One region of the Janthinobacterium sp. 1L-D-8-B-C4 genome, then DNA from elsewhere that is predicted to be linked to it. Evidence: riboswitches for the same ligand, from Rfam matches in the RefSeq annotation. Region 1 holds a riboswitch; the other holds the start of a gene.

What was found. A riboswitch is a leader RNA that binds a small molecule or an ion and turns the genes downstream of it on or off. The one in region 1 is predicted to bind thiamine pyrophosphate.
Region 2: it holds a riboswitch for thiamine pyrophosphate, as region 1 does, so the genes downstream of both, AC0Z42_RS07465 (TonB-dependent siderophore receptor) here and thiC (phosphomethylpyrimidine synthase ThiC) in region 1, are expected to answer to the same signal.

What each region holds. Positions count from the first base shown of each region.
Region 1 is NZ_JBXAVX010000008.1:152,731-164,220, reverse strand. Features, by position in the region: gene AC0Z42_RS15945 (bifunctional diguanylate cyclase/phosphodiesterase) at 1-3, opposite strand, end outside; gene AC0Z42_RS15940 (Crp/Fnr family transcriptional regulator) at 246-983, shown strand; gene AC0Z42_RS15935 (hybrid sensor histidine kinase/response regulator) at 1,032-2,936, shown strand; gene AC0Z42_RS15930 (response regulator) at 2,962-3,768, shown strand; gene AC0Z42_RS15925 (hypothetical protein) at 3,808-4,059, shown strand; TPP riboswitch at 4,114-4,226, shown strand; gene thiC (phosphomethylpyrimidine synthase ThiC) at 4,305-6,218, shown strand; gene thiS (sulfur carrier protein ThiS) at 6,230-6,433, shown strand; gene AC0Z42_RS15910 (thiazole synthase) at 6,452-7,246, shown strand; gene thiD (bifunctional hydroxymethylpyrimidine kinase/phosphomethylpyrimidine kinase) at 7,255-8,034, shown strand; gene thiE (thiamine phosphate synthase) at 8,045-8,656, shown strand; gene AC0Z42_RS15895 (ANTAR domain-containing response regulator) at 8,746-9,378, shown strand; gene AC0Z42_RS15890 (S-(hydroxymethyl)glutathione dehydrogenase/class III alcohol dehydrogenase) at 9,396-10,502, shown strand; gene AC0Z42_RS15885 (hypothetical protein) at 11,066-11,490, shown strand, end outside.
Region 2 is NZ_JBXAVX010000003.1:346,482-357,971, forward strand. Features, by position in the region: gene AC0Z42_RS07425 (sensor histidine kinase) at 1-412, shown strand, start outside; gene AC0Z42_RS07430 (S46 family peptidase) at 500-2,665, shown strand; gene AC0Z42_RS07435 (DUF6396 domain-containing protein) at 2,777-3,574, shown strand; gene AC0Z42_RS07440 (hypothetical protein) at 3,675-4,121, opposite strand; gene AC0Z42_RS07445 (TetR/AcrR family transcriptional regulator) at 4,118-4,744, opposite strand; gene AC0Z42_RS07450 (DUF2867 domain-containing protein) at 4,817-5,335, shown strand; gene pnuC (nicotinamide riboside transporter PnuC) at 5,431-6,042, shown strand; gene AC0Z42_RS07460 (AAA family ATPase) at 6,042-6,572, shown strand; gene AC0Z42_RS07465 (TonB-dependent siderophore receptor) at 6,569-8,734, opposite strand; TPP riboswitch at 8,820-8,917, opposite strand; gene AC0Z42_RS07470 (iron-containing alcohol dehydrogenase) at 8,973-10,130, opposite strand; gene AC0Z42_RS07475 (ferritin family protein) at 10,262-10,567, shown strand; gene AC0Z42_RS07480 (Imm26 family immunity protein) at 10,652-11,128, shown strand; gene AC0Z42_RS07485 (sensor histidine kinase) at 11,109-11,490, opposite strand, start outside.

The sequences.
Region 1 (11,490 bases):
CATCACGTGCTTTCGGTCTGTGATTGCGTCGGAGCGGATCGGAGACCAGGTTCTCTGAGGCAATGACTGACTGTAGGTGTTGACAGCCCTGCAAGTCGGTTCGGTACCGAACAGAGATCATTTACGATAGGAAATATAGTTGCGGCTCAGAGACACCGCTGTGTTACTCTGCCCGATGGCGCCTCTCGTTCAGACGCCTCTCCCATTACCGCCTAGCTGACGACTGGAAACCAGGAAACCTGCCCATGTCGAGTCCGCATGCCGTATTACACAACCCGAACCAGAACCATTTGCTCGCCGCCATGCAGGACGCCGATTTCGCGCGCCTGGCGCCGCACCTGGAGCAGGTGCCGATGCGCCTCGGGGATGTGATCTACGATTCGGGCGACAAGCTGCACCATGTGTATTTCCCGACCACCGCCATCGTTTCGCTGCACTACCTGCTGGAAAACGGCGGCTCGTCCGAAATTGCCGGTGTCGGCAATGAAGGCGTGGTGGGCGTATCGCTGTTCATGGGTGGCGATTCGACCCCCAGCCGCGCGGTGGTGCAGACGGGCGGCGTCGGCTACCGCCTGAAAGCGCATCTGCTGATGGAAGAATTCAACCGCGCCGGCCCGGTGATGCGGCTGCTGCTGCGCTACACGCAGGCGCTGCTGACGCAGATGTCGCAAACAGCCGTCTGCAACCGCCACCATACGGTCGAGCAGCAACTGTGCCGCTGGTTGCTGCTGACCCTGGACCGCCTGCCCGGGCGCGAACTGACCATGACCCAGGAACTGATCGCCAACATGCTCGGCGTGCGCCGCGAAGGCGTGACGGAAGCGGCCGGCAAGCTGCAGGCGCGTGGCCATATCAGCTACCGGCGCGGCCATATCACGGTGCTGGACCGACACGGGCTGGAAAGCACGACCTGCGAATGCTATGGCGTGGTGAAGAAGGAATTCGCCCGCTTGTTGTCTGACGTACGCCAGCGCCAGGCTTGAACGGCGGCTGTTTTTGCTCTCCTATTGTTATACCAACCGGCTTAGCCCATGCACTCAGTTGAAAAAATCTCCACCGGCCTGCCATCGCGCTGGCCCGTCGCGCTGGCGTTCGCCTTCAGCGCCATCGTGCTGGTCGCGATCGCCGCGCTGGCCTGGCGCGGCCCTTCGGACACGGCCATCCTGACCGGCGTGCTGGTGTTGCTGCTGCTGGTGTTGCTGGCCGCGCTGTACCGGCGCACCCTGGCTGCCGGCCTGCCGCGCCAGTTGCTGAAAGCTGGCGCCCTGCAGGACGCGATTTTCAACAGCGCCAATTTTTCCAGCATCGCTACCGATGCCCAGGGCGTGATCCAGATTTTCAATGTGGGCGCCGAGCGCATGCTGGGCTATGCGGCGCACGAAGTGGTCGACAAGCTGACCCCGGCCAGTATTTCCGACGCGCAGGAAATCGTCGCCCGCGCGCAGGCCCTCTCCGCCGAGCTCGACACGCCGATCACGCCCGGCGTCGAAGCGCTGGTGTTCAAGGCCAAGCGCGGCATCGAAGACATCTATGAGCTGACGTATATCCGCAAGGATGGCAGCCGCTTTCCCGCCATCGTCTCGGTGACGGCCCTGCGCGACGCGCAGAACAAGGTCATCGGCTACCTGCTGATCGGCACCGACAACACGGCGCGCAAGCGGGTCGAAGCCGAGCAGGCCATGCTCGACAAGCGATTGCAGGAGCAGCAAGCCTATACGCGCTCGCTGATCGAAACCAATAATACCGAGCTGGAAAAAGCGCGCCAGGTGGCGGACAAGGCCAACCGCGCCAAATCCGAGTTCTTGTCCAGCATGAGCCATGAATTGCGCACGCCCCTGAACGCCGTGCTGGGCTTTGCCCAGCTGATGGCCTCCGACGTGCCGCCGCCGACCCAGCCGCAGCAGCGTTCGCTCGACCAGATCCTCAAGGGCGGCTGGTATCTGCTGCGCCTGATTAACGAAATCCTCGACCTGGCGATGATCGAGTCGGGCAAGGTGACCATGTCGGAAGAGGCGATGTCGCTGCTCGACGTGCTGCAGGATTGCGAGGCGATGATCGCGCCGCAGGCGCAAAAGCGCGGCATCAGCATGCATTTTCCGCGCTGCGGCGCCGCGTTCTATATCCATGCCGACCGCACGCGGGTGAAGCAGGTGATGATCAACCTGCTGTCGAACGCCATCAAGTACAACCAGAGCGGCGGCAGCGTGCAGGTGGTGTGCAGCCAGCGCGGCGACCGCGTGCGCGTCAGCGTCACCGACAGCGGCGCCGGCCTCGATGCGAAACAGATGTCACAGCTGTTCCAGCCCTTCAACCGCCTGGGCCAGGAAAACAGCCAGGAAGAGGGCACCGGCATCGGCCTGGTGGTCACCAAGCAGCTGGTCGAACTCATGAAAGGCAAGATCGGCGTCGACAGCACGGTCGGTGTCGGTACCACCTTCTGGGTCGAGTTCAAGGCCTCGCGTGCGCCGCAACTGGTGCTGGGCGAAGGAGAAGTATTGCCGGTGATACAGGAAGATTCCGACACCCAGCGCACCTTGCTGTACGTGGAAGACAATCCGGCCAACCTGGCGCTGGTCGAGCAACTGATCGCGCGCCGCAGCGATTTGAAGTTGCTGACCGCCATCGACGCCCACCTGGGCATCGACCTGGCGCGCACCTGTCAGCCGGACGTGATCCTGATGGACATCAACCTGCCCGGCATCAGCGGCTTTGGCGCGCTGCGCATCCTGCACGACGATCCGCTGACCAGCCATATTCCGGTAATGGCGCTGTCGGCCAACGCCGTGCCGCGCGATATAGAAAAAGGACTGGAGGCGGGCTTTTTCCGCTATCTGACCAAACCGATCAAGGTTGTCGAATTCATGGATGCGCTCGACGTGGCGCTGCACCATGCGGCCAAGCATGGCCTGGCCGATGACACCACCGCAGTACGCTAATCAAGCACTTACCAGGACTACCGCCATGTTACAAGCCACCGAGATATTGAACGCCAGCATCCTGATCGTCGACGACCAGGAAGCCAATGTGATGCTGCTGGAACAGGTGCTGCGCAATGCGGGCTACACCCGCATCACTTCCACCATGGACCCGCAGGCGGTGCGCGCGCTGCACCAGCAGCACCGCTACGACCTGATCCTGCTCGACTTGCAGATGCCGGAAATGGATGGCTTTGAAGTGATGGAAGGCTTGCGCGACATCGAGGCCGGCAGCTACCTGCCAGTGCTGGTGATCACCGCCCAGCCGGGCCACAAGCTGCGCGCGCTGCAGGCCGGCGCCAAGGATTTCGTTGCCAAGCCGTTCGACCTGGTGGAAGTCAAAACCCGCATCCACAATATGCTCGAAGTGCGCTTGCTGTACCAGAAGCTGGCCGACTACAACAAGTCGCTCGAACTCGCGGTGCAGGAACGCACAGCGGAACTGCGCGAGAGCGAAGCGCGCTTCCAGCGCTTTACCGAACTGTCGTCGGACTGGTACTGGGAACAGGATGCCGATGGCAACCTGACGCGCTTTTCCGGCCCGGTGGCCGAGATGCTGGGCATCGGCAGCGAAGACGAACCGCAGCGCTGGAACGCCACCGAGCGCGCCCTGCTCGACGAAAAAATCGCCGCCCGCGAACCGTTCCTCGATTTTATCTACAGCCGCCAGAATGCGGACGGCAGCATGCAATACCTGCAGGTCAGCGGCGAACCGATGTTCGACCACGGCAGCCGCTTTGTCGGTTACCGGGGCATCGGGCTCGATATCACTGCGCGCCAGCAGAAAAGCTGATTTATACTGGCAGCTGCTTCCTATCGTCCAGAGAATATCATGACCGACAAATCTCCTTCCTACTGGTTCCCCGCCAAGACCTATGGTTTCGGCTGGGGCTTGCCCATCACCTGGCAAGGTTGGCTGGTGTTCGTTGGCGCGCTGGCCTTGCTGGCCAGTGGCGCCTTGTTGTTCCCGCCGCAGCAGCAGGTCGTTGCCTATATCGTCTACGAAGTGTTGGTCGTGGCAGCGCTGATTGGCGTGTGCTGGTGGAAAGGCGAGCCGCCGAGCTGGCGCTGGGGCAAGAAATAAAATCATCTGGCCGCGCGATCTGAAACGCGTATAATTGGCCCGCTGCCGCAAGGCGGCAAACGCTAGGGGTCCTGCCTCGCCGTGGCAACACGGTGAGATGCGGGTGAGAAATACCCTCCGAACCTGATCTGGATAATGCCAGCGAAGGGAAGCTTTAGGATGAACGCACCTCGCATTCCCGCGTGCGCGCAGCCGAATCTCCTTAGCTGGCTCCAGGCTTATCACAAGCTAGCCAAGGAGCCAAAATGAACGCCAATCCGAAATTTCTTTCCGCCACCGCCACGGTCGACCAGGCCGCGATCGCGCCGCTGCCCAATTCACGCAAGATCTATGTGCAGGGCAGCCGTCCCGACATCCGCGTGCCGATGCGCGCCATCAGCCAGTCCGACACGGAAGCGTCGTTCGGCGGCGAAAAGAATCCTCCCATCTATGTCTACGATACCTCGGGCCCGTACACCGACCCGGACGTCGCCATCGATATCCGCTCGGGGCTGGACACGCCGCGCCTGCCGTGGATCCTCGAGCGCGCCGACACCGAAGAGCTGCCCGGCCCGACCTCCGACTACGGCATCGCCCGCCTGATGGATCCCAAGCTGGCCGAGCTGCGCTTCAACCTGCACCGCAAGCCGCGCCGCGCGCTGGCCGGCAAGAACGTCACGCAGATGCATTACGCGCGCCGTGGCATCATCACGCCGGAAATGGAATTCGTGGCGATCCGCGAAAACATGCGCCGCCAGCAGTACCTGGAAGAGCTGAAGGCGTCCGGGCCGATGGGCGAGCGCATGGCCGAAATGATGGGACGCCAGCACCCGGGCCAGTCGTTCGGCGCCAGCATTCCTGCCGAGATCACGGCCGAATTCGTGCGCGAGGAAATCGCCCGCGGCCGCGCCATCATCCCCGCCAATATCAATCACCCTGAAGTCGAGCCGATGATTATCGGCCGCAACTTCCTGGTGAAAATCAACGCCAATATCGGCAACTCGGCCGTCACGTCTTCCATCGGCGAGGAAGTGGAAAAGATGACCTGGGCCATCCGCTGGGGCGGCGACAATGTGATGGATCTGTCGACCGGCAAGCATATCCATGAAACGCGCGAGTGGATAGTGCGCAACAGTCCGGTGCCGATCGGCACCGTGCCGATCTACCAGGCGCTGGAAAAGGTCAATGGCAAGGCCGAAGATTTAACTTGGGAAATCTTCCGCGACACCCTGATCGAGCAGGCCGAGCAGGGCGTCGACTATTTCACCATCCACGCCGGCGTACTGCTGCGCTATGTGCCGATGACGGCCAAGCGGCTGACTGGCATCGTTTCGCGCGGCGGTTCGATCATGGCCAAGTGGTGCCTGGCGCATCACCAGGAATCGTTCCTGTACACGCATTTCGAAGAGATCTGCGAAATCATGAAGGCATACGATGTGTCGTTCTCGCTCGGCGACGGCTTGCGCCCCGGCTCGATCTACGACGCCAACGACGAAGCGCAACTGGGCGAATTGAAAACCCTGGGCGAGCTGACGCAGGTCGCCTGGAAGCACGACGTGCAGGTGATGATCGAAGGCCCCGGCCATGTGCCGATGCAGCTGATCAAGGAAAACATGGACCTGCAGCTGGAGCAGTGCGGCGAAGCGCCGTTCTATACGCTGGGACCGTTGACCACCGATATCGCACCGGGCTACGACCATATCACCTCGGGCATCGGCGCGGCCATGATCGGCTGGTACGGCACCGCCATGCTGTGCTACGTGACGCCGAAGGAGCACCTGGGCCTGCCCAACAAGGCCGACGTCAAGGACGGCATCATCACCTATAAAATCGCGGCGCACGCGGCCGACCTGGCCAAGGGCCATCCGGGCGCGCAGATCCGCGACAATGCGCTGTCCAAGGCGCGCTTTGAATTCCGCTGGGACGACCAGTTCAATATCGGCCTGGACCCGGACAAGGCGCGCGAATTCCACGATGAAACCCTGCCCAAGGATTCGGCCAAGGTGGCGCATTTCTGCTCGATGTGCGGCCCGCACTTCTGCTCGATGAAGATCACCCAGGAAGTGCGCGAATACGCGGCCGGCATCGGTATTTCGGAAGAGAGCGCCGTCAAGCAGGGCATGGAAGTCAAAGCGATCGAATTCATCAAGAACGGCGCCGAGCTGTACCGCAAGGTCTGAAGGAGGGCGCCGTGATTCCGATCATGCTCAACGGCGCACCGCACCAGGTGCCGCCGCAACACACGCTGGACCAGCTGATCGCCAGCTTGTCGCTGCAAGGCCAGGCGCTGGCGCTGGCTGTCAACCGCTCGGTGGTGCCGCGCCGGAACTGGCCGGCGCACCCGTTGCAGGCTGGCGACCAGGTGGAGATAGTCCGCGCCATCGGCGGCGGCTAATAACTGAAAGAACAGAACATGCATACAGAAACAAACAATGATGTATTGACCATCGCCGGCAAGACCTATGCTTCGCGCCTGCTGGTGGGCAGCGGCAAATACAAGGACTTGCCGCAAACGCGCGCGGCCACCGATGCGGCCGAGGCGCAGATCATCACCGTGGCAATCCGCAGGGTCAATATCGGCCAGGACCCGAACGCGCCCAGCCTGCTCGACGTATTGCCGCCCGACCAGTACACGATCTTGCCGAACACGGCCGGCTGCTATACGGCAAAAGACGCCGTCTACACCTTGCAGCTGGCGCGCGAGCTGCTCGGTGGCCGCAACCTGGTCAAACTGGAAGTGCTGGGCGACGAAAAGACCCTTTTCCCGCATATGCCGGAAACCCTGGTCGCCGCCGAAGCCCTGGTCAAGGATGGCTTCGACGTGATGGTGTATTGCAGCGACGATCCGATCCAGGCGCGCATCCTGGAAGAGATCGGCTGCGTGGCCATCATGCCGCTGGCTTCGCTGATCGGCTCGGGCATGGGCATCTTGAACCCGTGGAACTTGTCCCTGATTATCGACCAGGCCAGGGTGCCGGTGCTGGTCGATGCCGGTGTCGGCACGGCCTCGGATGCGGCCATTGCGATGGAGCTCGGTTGCGATGGCGTGCTGATGAATACCGCGATTGCCGGCGCGCGCGACCCGGTGCGCATGGCCCACGCGATGAAGCTGGCCGTGCGCGCCGGGCGCGAGGCGTTTCTGGCCGGCCGCATGCCGCGCAAATTTGCCGCGTCGCCGTCGTCGCCGATGGCGGGCCGGCTGGCGTGAGAGCGACCATGCGGCCTACCGTGCTGGTGTTTGCCGGCCTCGATCCGTCCGGCGGGGCCGGCATCGCGGCCGATATCCTGGCGATTGCAGCGCAGGGCGCGCATGCGCTGCCCGTCGTCACCGCGCTGACGGTGCAAGATAACGACCGCGTGTTCGAGGTGCAGCCGGTCGATGCGGCGCTGCTGCTGCGCCAGGCGCAGGCGTTGACGGGCAAGATGGCGATCGATGCCGTGAAGATCGGTATTCCGGGCAGCGCGGCCAATGCGGCCGCAATTGCCCTGGTGATCGTGCAATTGCGGCGTGAGTATCCCGGCTTGCCGGTGGTACTCGATCCGGTGCTGGCCAGCGGCCATGGCGATGTGCTCGGCGTCGATGACGCGCTGCAGGCGCTGGCGCCGCTGTTGCCAGTCACTACCGTGATAGTACCGAATGGACCGGAGGCGCGGCGCCTGGCCGGGGCCGGGAACGCTGCCAGCCAGGCGGCTACCTTGCAGGCGCGCGGCTGCATCAATGTGCTGCTCACCGGCGGTCATGGCACAGGCAGCGATATCGTCAACCGCTGGTTCGGCGCTACGGGCGAGGGGCGGGCGTGGCAATGGCCGCGCCTGCCCGGCGAATTTCACGGCAGCGGCTGCACCCTGGCAGCGAGCCTTGCGGCGCGGCTGGCGCTGGGCGAGGCCATGCCAGCGGCACTGGCGGCGGCGCAAGCGTATTGCCATGCGGCGCTGGCGCAGGCCTATGCGGTTGCACCGGGCCAGCTGATGCCGCAGCGGCTCACCACTTTATAAGGAAAACACCATGCGTGGACTGTATCTGGTCACCCCGAACTGGGATGACACCGACCGCTTGCTCGATGTGACGGAGCAAGCCTTGCAGGAAGGCGTAGCCCTGCTGCAATACCGGCACAAGAGCGCCGATGCGGCGCTGCGGCGCGAACAGGCGGGCGCCTTGCTGGCATTGGCGCGCAAGTACGGCGTGCCTTTCATCGTCAACGACTTTATCGAACTGTGCGAGGAACTGGACGCCGATGGCGTGCATGTGGGCGGCACGGATATCTCGGTGGCGCAGGCGCGTGGCCGGCTGGGCAAGGACAAGCTGGTGGGTGCATCGTGCTATGGCGATTTGCAGCTGGCGCGCCAGGCACACGCAGAGGGCGCAAGTTATATGGCGTTTGGCGGCTTTTATCCTTCGCTGGTCAAGCAGTACCCGGTCACCACCGATCCCGATATCGTGCTGCTCGCCAAACGCGAGATCGCCTTGCCCTGCGTGGTGATCGGCGGCATGACGCCGGAAAACGCCGCGCCCCTTGCCGCGCGCGGCGCCGACCTGGTGGCGGCGATCAGCAGCGTGTACCTGGCGGACGATGTAACTATTTCGGTACGGAAATTTAATCAGCTGTTTGGCGACTGAAACGCATGGCGCGAGCGAGTCTGGTTTCGCGGAATAATCGGCATATAATAAGGCCATCCCCTATTAATATGACCGAGGTTCCCTTGCCCATGAATCAGCCAGCCGCCAAACGCCTTATCTTGATCGTTGACGATGACCAGCTGCTGCTGGAGTTTCTCGGCGAAGTCCTGCGCCATGCAGGCTATGAAACGGCGCTGGCCAGTTCCGCCGAAGTGGCGCTGCAGCTGATCGCCCAGCGTGAGCCGGACCTGGCCCTGCTCGACATTCATATGCCCGGCATGTCCGGCCTGGAACTGGCCAAGCGCCTGCATGCCGAAACGGCGGTGCCGTTCATGTTCCTGTCCGGCAGCGGCGACAGCGAATCGGGCAAGCAGGCGGCCGCCTATGGCGCCGTCGGCTATGTCGTCAAGCCGGTCGACGAAGGCCGCCTGATGCCCGCCTTTGAAGCGGGCCTGGCGCGCGCCGACGATATCCGCCAGTTGCGCCGCACCGAGCTGAATCTGAACGCGGCGCTGGCCGCCGGCCGTGAAACGAGCCTGGCCGTGGGCCTGTTGATGGGCAAGTTCCAGACCGACCGCAATACCGCCTTTGAAGTGCTGCGAGACCATGCGCGCTCGAGCCGCCGCAAGATCAATGAAATCGCCAGCCAGCTGCTGCTGGCCGAGGAAACCCTGAACGGCCTGCACGGCGCGTTTTTGAATCGCGCGAAAACGCCCAAGTAAATTTTTACAGGACAAACATGAAAACCAAAGCAGCCGTGGCCTGGAAGGCCGGTGCCCCCTTGACCATCGAAACAGTCGACCTGGCCGGCCCGCGCGAAGGCGAAGTGCTGATTGAGCTGAAAGCCACCGGCATCTGCCATACCGATTACTACACCTTGTCGGGCGCCGATCCGGAAGGCATTTTCCCTGCCATCCTGGGCCATGAAGGCGCCGGCATCGTGGTCGACGTTGGCCCGGGCGTGAAAACGCTGAAAAAAGACGATCACGTGATTCCGCTGTACACGCCGGAATGCCGCGAGTGCAAATTCTGCCTGTCGCAGAAAACCAATCTGTGCCAGAAAATCCGCAGCACCCAGGGCCGTGGCCTGATGCCGGACGCCACCAGCCGTTTCTCGCTCGACGGCAAGCCGCTGTTCCACTACATGGGTACCTCGACTTTTTCCAACTACATCGTCGTGCCGGAAATCGCGCTGGCAAAAATCCGTGAAGACGCGCCGTTCGACAAGGTCTGCTATATCGGTTGCGGCGTGACCACCGGCGTGGGCGCGGTGCTGTTCTCGGCCAAGGTCGAGGCGGGCGCCAATGTGGCCGTGTTCGGCCTGGGCGGCATCGGCCTGAACGTGATCCAGGCCGCGAAAATGGTCGGCGCCGATAAAATCATCGGCATCGACATCAACCCGGCGCGCCAGGCGATCGCGCGCAAGTTCGGCATGACGCATTTCATCAATCCGAACGAAGTGGAAAACGTGGTCGACGCCATCGTGCAGCTGACCGATGGCGGCGCTGACTATTCCTTCGAGTGCGTCGGCAACACCACCCTGATGCGCCAGGCGCTCGAGTGCACCCACAAGGGCTGGGGCAAGTCCTTCATTATCGGCGTGGCTGCCGCCGGCCAGGAAATTTCGACCCGTCCGTTCCAGCTGGTGACGGGCCGCGAATGGCGCGGTTCGGCTTTTGGCGGCGCGCGCGGCCGCACCGACGTGCCGAAGATCGTCGACTGGTATATGGAAGGCAAGATCAATATCGACGACCTGATCACGCATCGCTTGCCGCTCGAACGCATCAACGAAGGCTTCGATCTGATGAAGAGCGGCGAGTCGATCCGCTCCGTCGTGCTGTATTGATCGGCTGTGAACTATGCCGCATGCCGGTAATGCCGTTTGGTTAAGCTGTCCAACGCATGTCAATGCGTAAGGCGTACAAACGTAAAAATGGCGGGCCGGGGGGACGCGAGCCCGAGAAAATGCCGATGGCGGCGTTGCAGCTCCTCGCCGACCATGCGTACTGTCTTCGTCGCTGCGCCTTGCCCTCGACATTTTTCAGGCTCGCTTGGCCCGGCGGGCCTGTGCGGGCGACTGGATTTTTAATCCGTTTTGCAGGTTTGCCGGGAGCCCAGGAACACTAACTGAACGGCATTACCGCATGCCGGCGTGTTTAAGGAGGCCTGCGGCCTCCATTTTTTTTCTCCGTTCATTCCGTCTATTCGCCATTCCATCGCTCCTGCCAGCACTCTGTCGCATTGCGATGGCAGCGCCGCGCGCATCGCCTTATAGTCAAATCTCGCCGTACAACGGCGGTTTTTGCGGGGGGACTCCGCCCCCCGCATTTTTTTTGCCTGTGCTATCCGTCCATCGCATGCGCGAGGCGACGCTACAGTCGATATCCAACCATTGATTGCGAGGCAGCCATGTCCATTTTCCACCGTTTGATGCCAGGCCTGGCCGGCATGCTCGTCGGTGCCAGCGCGCTGGCCGTGCAACCGCCGCAGCCGCCACACCCCCCGCAGCCACCGGCCGCACCCAGCGTCCAAGTGAGCCGTTCGCTGGACAGTGGCGAGGGCTATGCCCTTGTCGATGGCAGCCGCGATGGCGAGACCATCATGATGTCGGGTGCCGATATAGACAACCGGCAACTCGATAGCCTGAAGCGCTCGATCAAGGGACCGTTCCTGTGGTTCCGCGATGCCGGCAAGGCCTATGTCCTGCAGGATGTCGCGCTGGTGGGCAGGGTGCGTACCGCTTGGGAGCCGTCACGCCAGATCAGCGCGCAAATGAGCGCGCTGGGCAATCAGATGGGCGAACATGGCAAGGCGATGGGAGAGCTGGGCAGCAG
Region 2 (11,490 bases), on a different contig from region 1:
GCAGGCAGCCATCGAATGGCAGGTGGGTGACTTTCGCAAGCGTAGCGGCATTGCCTGCCAGTTGCAGATCCGCGACGAAGCGCTGTTTGCCGCCATCGGCAGCCAGATCGAGATTGCACTGTTTCGCATCGTGCAAGAAGCGCTCAGCAACGTCATGCGCCATGCCCAGGCCAGTGCGGTCGAACTGGAATTTCATTCGGACGCGCGCGCCTTGTATGTGAGCATCAGCGACAACGGTGTCGGTATTACCGCCCAGCAGCAGCGCAAGAAGCAGTGTTTCGGCCTGATCGGCATCCGCGAACGGGTGCGCGCGCTCGACGGCCAGCTCGAGATCGGCGCGCCGCCGTCGGGAAGCGGCTGCCGCCTGTGGCTGCAAGTGCCGCTGCAGGTGCCGCACACGGGAATGGGATGATGTAAAAAATACAGTGAAGTAATTTTTTGCCGACTCATGCCCTCTGGACAGGCTATACTTTCGCCTGCTTTTTATGGAGGGCATACCTTGTTCAAGACTATCGTGTTACCAGTCGCCCTGATGGGCGCGTTCGCCGGCGTACAAGCCGACGAAGGGCAGTGGCAACCACACCAACTGCCGCAGCTGAAAGCCGAACTCAAACGCGTCGGCATCGAGATCCCTGCTGAAAAGCTGGCCGATTTGAGCAAGCATCCGATGAGCGCCATCGTCTCGCTGGGTGGCTGTTCGGCCGCCTTTGTATCGAACGCCGGCCTGGTGGTGACGAACCACCATTGCGCCTATGGCGCGGTGCAGCGCAATTCGACCCCCGAACACAATTACATCACCGATGGCTTCCTGGCCAAGACCCGCGCGGCCGAGCTGCCGGGCGGCCCGAACAGCCTGGTGTATGTCACCGACAAGGTGGAAAACGTCAGCGACCGCGTGCTGAAAGGCCTGACGGCGCAAATGAGTGGCCGCGAACGCCATGAGGCAGTGGAAAAACGCGTCAAGGACCTGATCGCCGAATGCGAGACCGACAAGATGTACCGCTGCTCGGTGCCTGCCTTCCACCGCGGCCTCGAGTACTACCGCATCCGCCAGATGATGATACGCGACGTGCGCCTGGTGTACGCGCCGTCGGACAAGATCGGCAACTTCGGCGGCGACATCGATAACTACGAATGGCCGCGCCACACGGGCGACTATTCGTTCCTGCGCGCCTACGTCGGCAAGGACGGTCGCCCGGCCGATCCGTCGCCGGACAACGTGCCGTACCAGTCGAAGGACTTCCTGGTGGTATCGGCCGAAGGCATCAAGAACGGCGACGGCATCCTGCTGGCCGGCTATCCGGGACGCACCAGCCGCTACAAGCTGCCTTCCGAAATCCGCTATGCGCGCGATTCGGCCTTCCCGCTCAAAGTCAGCGAACTGCAGGCGGATCTCGCCGTGATGGCCGACGCCACCAAGGGTGACGCCGCCGCCGCCGTGCGCTACGCCAGCGTCGTCAAAAGCATCAACAACGTGCTGAAGAAAACCCAGGGCCTGCTCGACGGTTTCGCGCGCAAGGACATCGCCGCGATCAAGGACGTACAGGATGCCGACTTCCGCGCATGGTACGCCAAGCAGCCGAACGTTTCGCCGACCTTGCTGGCCGAGCTGGACGCGGCGATCGCCAGCGACATGGCCTTGAGCGACGAAGAGTTTGCCTGGTCGGTGGCTACCAACAGCGATTTGCTGAAAAGTGCGCGCTCGCTGTACCGCTACGCGCAGGAAGCGAAAAAGCCGGACGCCGAGCGTGAATCGGGCTACCAGCAGCGCGACCTGGCCTTTATCAAGGCCCGCCTGGCGCGCCTGGAACAGTCGTACGTCAACAAGGTCGACCAGGCGCGCTTTGAAGCGGGCCTGAAGCGCTATGCCGCGCTGGCCGCGAAGAGCCATCCGCAAGGCCTGGACGCGCTGCTGCCGGCGCCAAGCGCGGTGGCCGCCCTGTACACGAAGACGCAACTGGCCGACACCGCCAAGCGCCTGGCCTGGCTGGAAAAAGACCAGGCGGCGTTCGAACAGTCCGACGACGCCTTCGTGCAACTGGCCATCAAACTGCAGCCGGTGGCCGCTTCGCTGGAAGAGCGTCGCAAGGAAATCGACGGCAACCTCGAACGCGTGATTCCGCAATACATGCAAGCGGTAATCGCCTGGAAACAGTCGCAAGGCAAGCCGGTCTACCCGGATGCCAACTCGACCCTGCGCGTTACCTACGGCACCGTCTCGCCATACTCGCCGCGCGATGGCCTCTCCAAGGGACCGTTTACCACCGTCGAAGGGATTGTGGAAAAAGTCACCGGCAAGGCGCCGTTCGAGGCACCGCAAGGCCTGCTCGACGCGGTCAAGGAAAAACGCTATGGCCAGTTCCGCGACCCGGTACTGGGTACCGTGCCGGTCAACTTCCTGACCAGCGCCGACACCACCGGCGGCAATTCCGGTTCGGCCGTGATGAACAAGCGTGGCGAACTGATCGGCCTGAACTTCGATTCGACCTATGAATCGATCACCAAGGACTGGTACTTCGACACGGCGATTACGCGCGCGATCCACCTCGATATCCGCTACATGCTGTGGGTGATGAAGGAAGTCGACCATGCCGACAACCTGCTGGCGGAAATGACCATCAAGTATCCGAAGCCAGCGCAGTCCAATAAGGCAGCGAAGAAGTAATATTTATTCGCTGCTCTGCAAGCCGCATCCGCCGCCCGGCCGATGCGGCTTTTTTGCGTCTGGGCAACTAGTTTGTGTTCCCTCAATATGCCGGCGTTCGCCATGGTTAGCATGACCAAACTTCAGATTGAGTTCGGAGATCCATTAGATCTTGCAAACATGGTGGTTCCGTATATTGATAAAGCGCGAGCAGAACGTTATGGCGTACTAAGTCGTGCCCTCGCCTTCAACCCCAATCGCCGCTTCCCAAATCTCGATAAAATCCTGCCACTGCCGCCGGCCGATCTACCGCCGTGGGATGGTGAACGAAAGAGCCTGCTCGACGCCGCCATGGGCGTTCGCCCGCCGCCAGCCATCGCGCAGCCAAACGCCGCCGCGCTTTCCATGGAGCCGTATTTCCTGGCCGCCGACTATGTGCTGCGGCCCACCGGCTTGCACAGCGATGCGCCCACCGCACCATTTTCCGCCTACTGGCAACCCGTCCAAGGGCAGGGTTTGACGGAGCCGGCCCGGCTGTTTCTTGAAGGCGAAGAGTTCCGCCATTTCAGCGTGATCGATGCCGATGGCAAGAGCCATTATGGCGGCGTGACGTGGGAGCAGTGCCTGACGATACGGCATAACCATGGCGCCGTGGAACCGCGCGCCGCGCGCGGCTTGCTGCGCGAGGTGGCGCGGCCTGAGCGTATGTTGAGCTGCGCTTGCGGCCAAGCCTGTCCGGCCAGCGGCGTCTGGCAACCGTGGGTGTCAGCCGACCATCCGCTGCAGGCGATCGTCAACCAGTACTGGCGCCAGGTTTGGCTGAACCAGGGCGCGTCATTTCCGCAGCCGCGCCGCGACTGGCTGCTCGATTTGCCGGATGGCGACGTGACGTGGCATTTGATGGATGCCTCGATTCCTGGTGTTGGATAAGGCAATGTTGCAACGATGGAGCACGCAATGGGCAGGAATCAGTCCAGGATAGTTACCGCGTGAGGACGCCTCGCCTGGCTAATCTTCTTGTCACACAAGCTCAGTACACCACCAAAGTGCCGTCGGCCAGCCGGCCACAGGGCCAGTAACCTTGCTGGTAGATGCCCAGCGCATCGCACCAGAAGCCTTGCCGCTGCGCCAGCATTTCAAGGCTGGCCATGCGCACGCAATACAGGGCTGCGCCGATGGCGGCCGGCGTGTAGTCGTGCGCGCCCACGCTGATCAGGCGCTCCGGCACGGAGCGCAAGGAGTGCAGAGCCAGCTTGTAGTTCGCCATCACATCCTGCACATAAGGGATGCCATCCTGTTTCAGCAGAGTCAGCAGCGCTCCGCCATGAATCGGATCGGGCTGGTCGCGCGAGGTGGGCAGCCAGTCCATGCGGGCGCCGTTCCAGGCATGCAGGCCGGGCAGTGCCATCTGTCCTGGCAGGGCTTGAAACGTGCCGAGCGCGCTGAACCATTTGATGTCGTTCAACCTGTCCCTCATGGCTGGCGCTCCTTCTGCTGCAACGCTTCCACCGGCAACTGGAAAAAGCGTGGCACCAGCGCCGGCGACAGTTCCTTGCCGCCATCGATCATCTCCAGTCGTCCGCTCAGCAGCAGCATTACGTAACCATGGCCCAGCGACCAGCCGGCGCTGGCGGCGGCGCGTTGCCAGCGCATGTCGACGCCGGCCTCGCGCACGGCCGCGCCAGCCGTTTGCAGCACGTAGGCGAAGCAGGTGTGCGCCGCTTCCAGCAACACCGGGAACTGGCGTACGTCCTGGTGCTCGAACATCAGCCGGTAGTGGGCCGGGGAGGCCAGCGCAAATTCGATATATTGCTGGCCCAGCAGCTGAAAGCGCTCGGCGGCCGGCAGGCTGCCTTCGGGCGGCAGTTCCGCATCCCATTTGCGTTGAAGCGCGGCAAAGCCGGCGGCCGCCACCTCGGCCAGCAGCGCTTCCTTGCTGGCAAAGTGGCGGTACACCGCGGCGATCGACACGCCCACCGCGCGCGCCAGTTCGCGCAGCGAGATCGCGGCGTCGTTCTGCTGCGCCAGCTGGGCGATGGTGGCGGCGACCAGGGTCTCGCGCAGGTTGCCATGGTGGTAGTTGTTGCTGGCTATGGGCATATGTTATCGCTGTTTACATTGTCTGATTCATGTGTATGATAGCCATGTTATCACTGAAAACATGAGGCCGACATGCAAGCAGTCACCATCCAGGCGCGCAAAGTGGACTTGCCGCCGCAGGCGGCCATCGCGCCGCTGTACCAGGGCAGCGACCTGGCCGACGCGTATGCCGTCGCCTTGCCGAATGGGCAAGCGGCCAGCATGGACATGGAAAGCCTGGCGCGCATAGTGCTGGGCAGCCAGCCGGGCTGGGCAAAGTCGCTGATGGTGCTGCGCGACGCCATCGTGGCGCGCTTTGGCATCAAGACCGTGAAGCAGCTGAGCAATGGCGGCGGCGGGCGGGTCGGGATCTTTCGCATCTATGGCGTCACGGACAATGAGATTATCGTTGGCGAAGATGACAGCCATCTCGATTTCAGGCTGTCGATGCTGCGCAGCAAGGACGGCGGCCCGCACGGCAGCATCACCCTCGCCAGCGCCGTGCACTGCCATAACAGGGTAGGGCGGGCCTATATCATGCTGATACGCCCCTTCCACAAGCTGATCGTGCGGTACACGCTGACGCGGGCGGCGCGCGGCGGCTTTCTGTAGGTCCGGCAAAGGGGGATTCTTGCTTATTCAAGCCTGGTATTGCATACTGCGCCACCAGCTTTTGCGTCCCCTCCCTCCGCCTCTTTTCCAAGCTCATGAACGATACGCTACTCCTGCTGGGTTTTGCCACCACGCCGCTCGAACTGATTTCCTTTGTCCTGGCCTTGATCACGGTTGCACTGAACATCCGGCAGAACCACTGGGCCTGGCTGTTTGCGATCATCTCGTCGGCCGCCTATGGTTTTGTGTTTTTCGAGTCGCGCCTGTATGGCGACATGGCGCTGCAGCTGCTGTTCATTGCGATCTCCGCCTGGGGCTGGTATCACTGGCTGCACCCGAAAAGCGGCACGCCGGCCTTGCCCGTTACCTGGCTCACGCCGCGCGGCTGGCTGGGCAGTGGCGCCGCTTGGCTGATCGGTTTCCTGATCATTTCCTGGCTGCTGACCTCCACCGACACCGATGTGCCGCACGCCGATGGTTTCCTGACGGCCGGCAGCCTGCTGGGCCAGTTGCTGTTGTCGCGCAAGAAGATCGAAAACTGGATCGTCTGGATCGTGGTCGATATCCTGTATGTGGGCTTGTATGTCTACAAGGACCTGACCTTGACGGCCATCCTGTATGCGGTGTTCGTGGTGATGGCGACGATCGGCTTGCTGGCCTGGAAAAAAGCGGCGCCGGCCGCGCCTGACGCGATGGTCCTGAAGTGATGGCTGCCCTGTTGCGGGTTGCCATCCTGGGTGCGGAGTCGTCAGGCAAGTCAACGTTGGCGGCGGCACTGGCCGAACGCCTGGGCACCGTCTGGGTGCCCGAATATCTGCGCGAATTTGTCGAAACAAAGGGCAGGGTGCCGGTGGCTGGCGATCAGTTTTTGATTGCCAGCACCCAGGTCGCGCGCGAGCGTGAAGCGAGTGCATCGGCGCGCGGCGTGCTGGTGTGCGACACCACGCCGTTGATGACGGTGCTGTACAGCCGCCATTATTTTGGCGGCGAAGACGCGCCACTGGCGGCGCTCGCTGCCGGCACGCACTATGACCTGACCCTGGTGACGGCGCCCGATACGCCATGGGTGGCGGACGGGCTGCAGCGCGAGTCCGAAGCCGTGCGCCAGCTGATTTACCGGCAGTTGCTGGACGAACTGGCGGCGCGCCATATCCCCCATCACATTCTGCACGGGCAGCTTGGGCAGCGCATGGCGCAAACCATGCCGCTGCTCGATGCGCTGCTGGCCAGCGCTTAAAAGTCGAACTGCGCCGACACTTTCAGCGTGCGGCTGGCGCCCGGGAACAGATAGCCGTCGGACTCCGGTGTGACGTCACGCCAGTAGAACTTGTCGAATACATTGTTGACGCTGGCGCGCAGCACGGCCTGCTTGCCGGCCAGGCGCGTGACGTAAGCGGCGCCCAGGTTGGCCACGTGATACGACGGTACAAAGGTGTTGTTGTTGAACTCGAATGCTTTTTTGCCCGAATACTCCCAGCTGCCGTTGACAGACAGGCCGGCCACCTGCGGCACGCGGTAGTCGAGGTTGACGGCGCTTTTCAGGGCCGGCACGTTCGGCACGCGCTTGCCGTCGAGCGAGGCTTCGCCGGTGTTCGACTGCTGGCTGTTCAAGGCCGTGATCGATACGCCGATGTTCAGGTCGCTGCTGGCCCTGCCTTGCGCCGACAGTTCCAGGCCCCGGTGCTGGGCCTGGCCGGCGCGCACGAAAAAGTTATTGGCGTTCTGGAATTCCAGGCCCTTGCGGATCTGGAACAGGCTGGCGGCGACCATCAAATCCGGCGTGACGTCGGCTTTCACGCCAAACTCGATCTGTTTCGAGCGGCTCGGCGACAATTCTTCATTTGCGTTGGCCGCCTTGCGGTCGGCCGTGCCGCCGTGTTCCATGCCCTGCGAGTAGGCGCCGTAGACGGCCACGTTCTCAAGCGGGTTGTACACCAGCGCCACGTTGGGCAACAGGAAGGCGTGCTTGGCGCGCACTTCGGCCACGCTCGGGTCGGCTTTCAGCACATATTGGAAGCCATCGACATCGATATGGCGCAAGCCCGCATGCAGCTTCCAGTTCGGCGACAGGGTCAGGATGTCCTGCACGAAGACCGAGTTTTCCTTGTCGTTGCGCGTCTCGCGCACCGGGCCTTGCACGCCGTTCGAGATGTCGACGATGACGGGGTGGTAGATATTGCTGGTGCCGGCGTAGTCATACACATAGCGGCCGGCGCGGTCCTTGCGGTGGAAGGTGGCCACGCCCGCCGTCAATTCATGGCGCACGCTGCCGGTGGCAAATTTGCCCTGGATCATGGCTTGCGCGCTGAGTGGCTTCTTGGTTTCGCCCAGGCTGCGGTAGTCGTACACATCATAGTCGCCATTGCCGCAGAAGCCCGGGTACAGATCCTGCGCGCTGCAGCCATATGGAAACGCCGTATAGTCGTCGCGCTTGAACGAGTGCTGGTTGGCGCTGACGGTGGCGTGCCAGTTGTCGTCGAACGCATACTGGAAGCGCAGGCCGATGTTGCTGGTAATGGTGTCCACCGGGCGCGTCCACGGTTGCAGGTTGAGCAGGGTGTCGGCACTGACGCCGGTCGGCAGGGTGCTGTTGTTCAGCAGCTGGAAGCCCGGTGCGGTGATCTGCGATTTGTCCTGGTAGTCGGCATCAAACTGCAGCAGCGCCTGCGGCGAAATTTGCCAGTCAAACGCGCCGGAAATGAATTTGCGGTTGCCGTCGGCACCCTTTATCTGCGAGCGCAGACGCTCGGCGGCGACGTTGATGCGGTAGCCGAAGCGCGGGTCTTCCAGGCGCCCGCCCAAGTCCACCGCGCCATACAGCGTGCCGCGCTCGCGCGCTTCGACGGTGACGGTGCGCAAGGCAGTCGCGGTAGGGCGCTTGACAATGAAGTCGATCACGCCGCCCGGCGCCGCCATGCCGGCCTGCACCCCGGCCAGGCCTTTCAATACTTCGATGCGTTCCTTGTTTTCCAGCGGAATTTGCGTGTCGCCGGGAATCGCGATGCCGTCCTTGCGGTAGCTGGAGTTATTGTCGAGCTTGAAGCCGCGGATCGAGAACTGTTCGGCATAGCCGACCGCGTTGTAGGCGTCGTTGATGCTGGCGTCCAGGCGCACGGCGTCGCTGGTATTGCGGATCTGCAGGTCCTGCATGGTTTGTTGCGAGATGACGGTGACGGCGGCGGGCGTCTGCAGCAGCGGGGCGTCGGAAAAACCGCCGACGGCGGCGCGTTTCGCGTTGGGTACCTTGCTGGCGGTAACGATTACTTCGGCCATGCTGGAAGGGCCATCAACGGCCTCGGTGGCGTCAGAAGCAAAGTCGGGCGCGGCATACGCCGACGTGGCAAACGCTTGCGCGATGGCCAGGGTCAAAACGGAGACAGACAGATTCGGTGTGGACATGATTGCTCGTGGTTCAAGCCGCTCATCGGGAAGAGAACGGCAGGCTGCTTGTTCGGCTGGCGCCAACGCAGGAGCTATCAAAGGAGGGAGGTACTTTGCGCTTTCCTTCGCTGGCATTATCCAGATCAGGTACGAAGGGTATCTCTCACCCGGATGACTGCTCCAGGACCCCTAGCGAATTGATAGCTTAACATGAACCGCCGCCCGCTGTCTGCCAGGCTGGCGGTTTTACAACAGTCTACAGGCTCAGTTCCAGTACCTTGCGGCTGACGGCCAGGGTGACTTCGCCGTGTTCGCCGAGCGCCGTCATGCCGTGCGCTTCCAGTGCGGCAATGACCGCGTCGACGCTGTCGTGACCGAGGCCATGGTCGGCCAGACGCGTCTTGACGCCCATATGGCGGAAGAAATATTCGGTGCGCGCGATTGCCGTTTCGATGCGGCCGTCCTCGTCGCCGCCGTCCAGGCCCCACACGCGGGCTGCGTATTGCAGCAGCTTGGCGCGCTTGGCCTGCTTGCGCACGCGCAACATGCTGGGCAGGATCACGGCCAGCGTCTGTGCATGGTCGAGTTCGTACAAGGCCGTCAGTTCGTGGCCGATCGCGTGCGTCGACCAGTCCTGCGGCACGCCCACGCCGATCATGCCGTTCAGGGCCAGGGTGGCGCACCACATCACGTTGGCGCGCACGTCGTAGTCGTCCGGATGCGACAGCGCCTTCGGGCCTTCCTCGATCAGGGTCAACAGAATGCCTTCGGCAAAGCGGTCCTGCACCGAAGCGTTGACGGGAGCCGTCAGGTATTGCTCCATCACGTGGGCGAAGGCATCGACTACGCCGTTGCCGACCTGGCGCAGCGGCAGGGTAAACGTTTTCGACGGATCGAGCACGGAAAATTTCGGATACACCTTGCGGCTCATGAACGAGCGTTTTTCCTGGGTGGCCTTGCGCGTGATGACGGCCGAGCCGTTCATTTCGGAGCCGGTGGCGGGCAGGGTCAGCACGGTGCCGAAGGGCAGGGCGGCGTCGATGATCTTGCCGCCTTTTTCCAGGATGTCCCACGCTTCGCCGTCGCGCAGGGCGGCCGCTGCGATGAACTTGGTGCCGTCGACTACCGAGCCGCCACCGACGCCGAGCAGGAAGTCGATGCCCTCGCTTTTTACCAGCGCCACGGCCTGCATCAGGGTTTCATAGCTGGGGTTCGGTTCGATGCCGGCAAATTCAAGCACGGTGTGGCCGGTCAGCGCGGCGCGCACTTCATCGTAGACGCCGTTCTGCTTGATGCTGCCGCCGCCATAGGTCATCAGCACTTTGGCCTGTGGCGGGATCAGCTTGCCGATGGCGGCGATCTGGCCCTGGCCGAACAGGATTTGCGTCGGGTTGTAGAAGTCGAAATTGAACATGGCTCTCCTGGTGCTGATGGGTATCGAGGCCTGATTATGGACGATGATGGCCGCACGCGTGTTTGCCGCTTGAGATTTTCGCGCGCGCGGTGGAAAATGCAGCGCATACCGATGCCTACAAAGGAAACCGCATGTCTCATTTACCCCTGGAAGAATCCGGCTTGCCGGCCACCGCGCTGGACATGCACCGCGCCATTGGCGCTCTGGTCGCCGCGCTGCAGGCGCTGGACGTCAACAGCCAGCGTTTCGAGGCCTGCACCGACCCCGAGCTGCGCCGCGTGCTGGCGCATGCGGGCGACACTAGCCGGCGCGAAGCGGCCATGCTGTTCGAATGGATGCGCCGCCGCGACGCGCGGCTGGACAAGGAGCTGAAGGAAGCGCTGTTCAAGGCGGGACCGATCGTGGCGCAGTTCCATTACGACGAGAAGGTGCAATAAGCCTGTCTCGCTGCGTACCATGCGCCATGCAAGCGGTGGCTCGCGTAGACTGCGTCCCGAATACGATTTTGGGAGCATACATTGATGAAGTCTTTACCATACCGCGAAGGCAGCTGGTTTGCCGTGCCCTTGCAGGGTGGAGGGCATGCGGTCGGCGTGGTGGCACGCAGGGCGCCTGCCGGCCGCATCATGCTGGCCTATATGTTCGGCCCGAAACGCGACGTGCTGCCGTCGCTCGATGAACTCGATGCACTGCGGCCCGAACAGGCCGTGCGCCGTTTGCGTACCGGCGACATGGCCTTGCTGAACGAACGCTGGCCGATGCTGGGCGACAGCGAACACTGGCAGCGCGATGAGTGGCCGATGCCCTCGTTTATCCGCCGCAACGAGTCCCTGCAGCGCGCCTGGCGCGCCACCTATGCCGACTTTGATCCCGCCAAGCTGGACCGCGAAGAATCCGTGCCTTTCGATACGCCGGGCCTGGAAAGCGATTCGCTGTATGGCTATGGGGCGACGGAACTGTTGATGAGCAAGTTGCTGCTCACGCCGCCGGCAAACTGATCTGGAACGCCAGCCCGCCACCGCTGCGGTTGCGTACCTGCAGCTCGGCGCCATGGCGCAGCAGCACCCGGTCGACGATGGCCAATCCCAACCCGGCGCCGTTGGCCTGGCCGCGCGCCGTGTCGAGGCGGGTGAACGGTTTGAGCATCTGCTCGATCTTTTCTGATGGCACGCCGGGGCCGTGGTCCTGCACGTCGACGATCACGCGCCGGGTGCTGCCGCTGCCCTTGAGCTGGCAACTGACGTCGATCTCGGTGAATTCGCCGCCCGGTGTCTTGCCATAGCGGCGCGCATTTTCGATCAGGTTGTTCAGCACGCGCCGCAAGTCGGTCGGGTTGCCCATCACATGGGCGTCGTCGGCG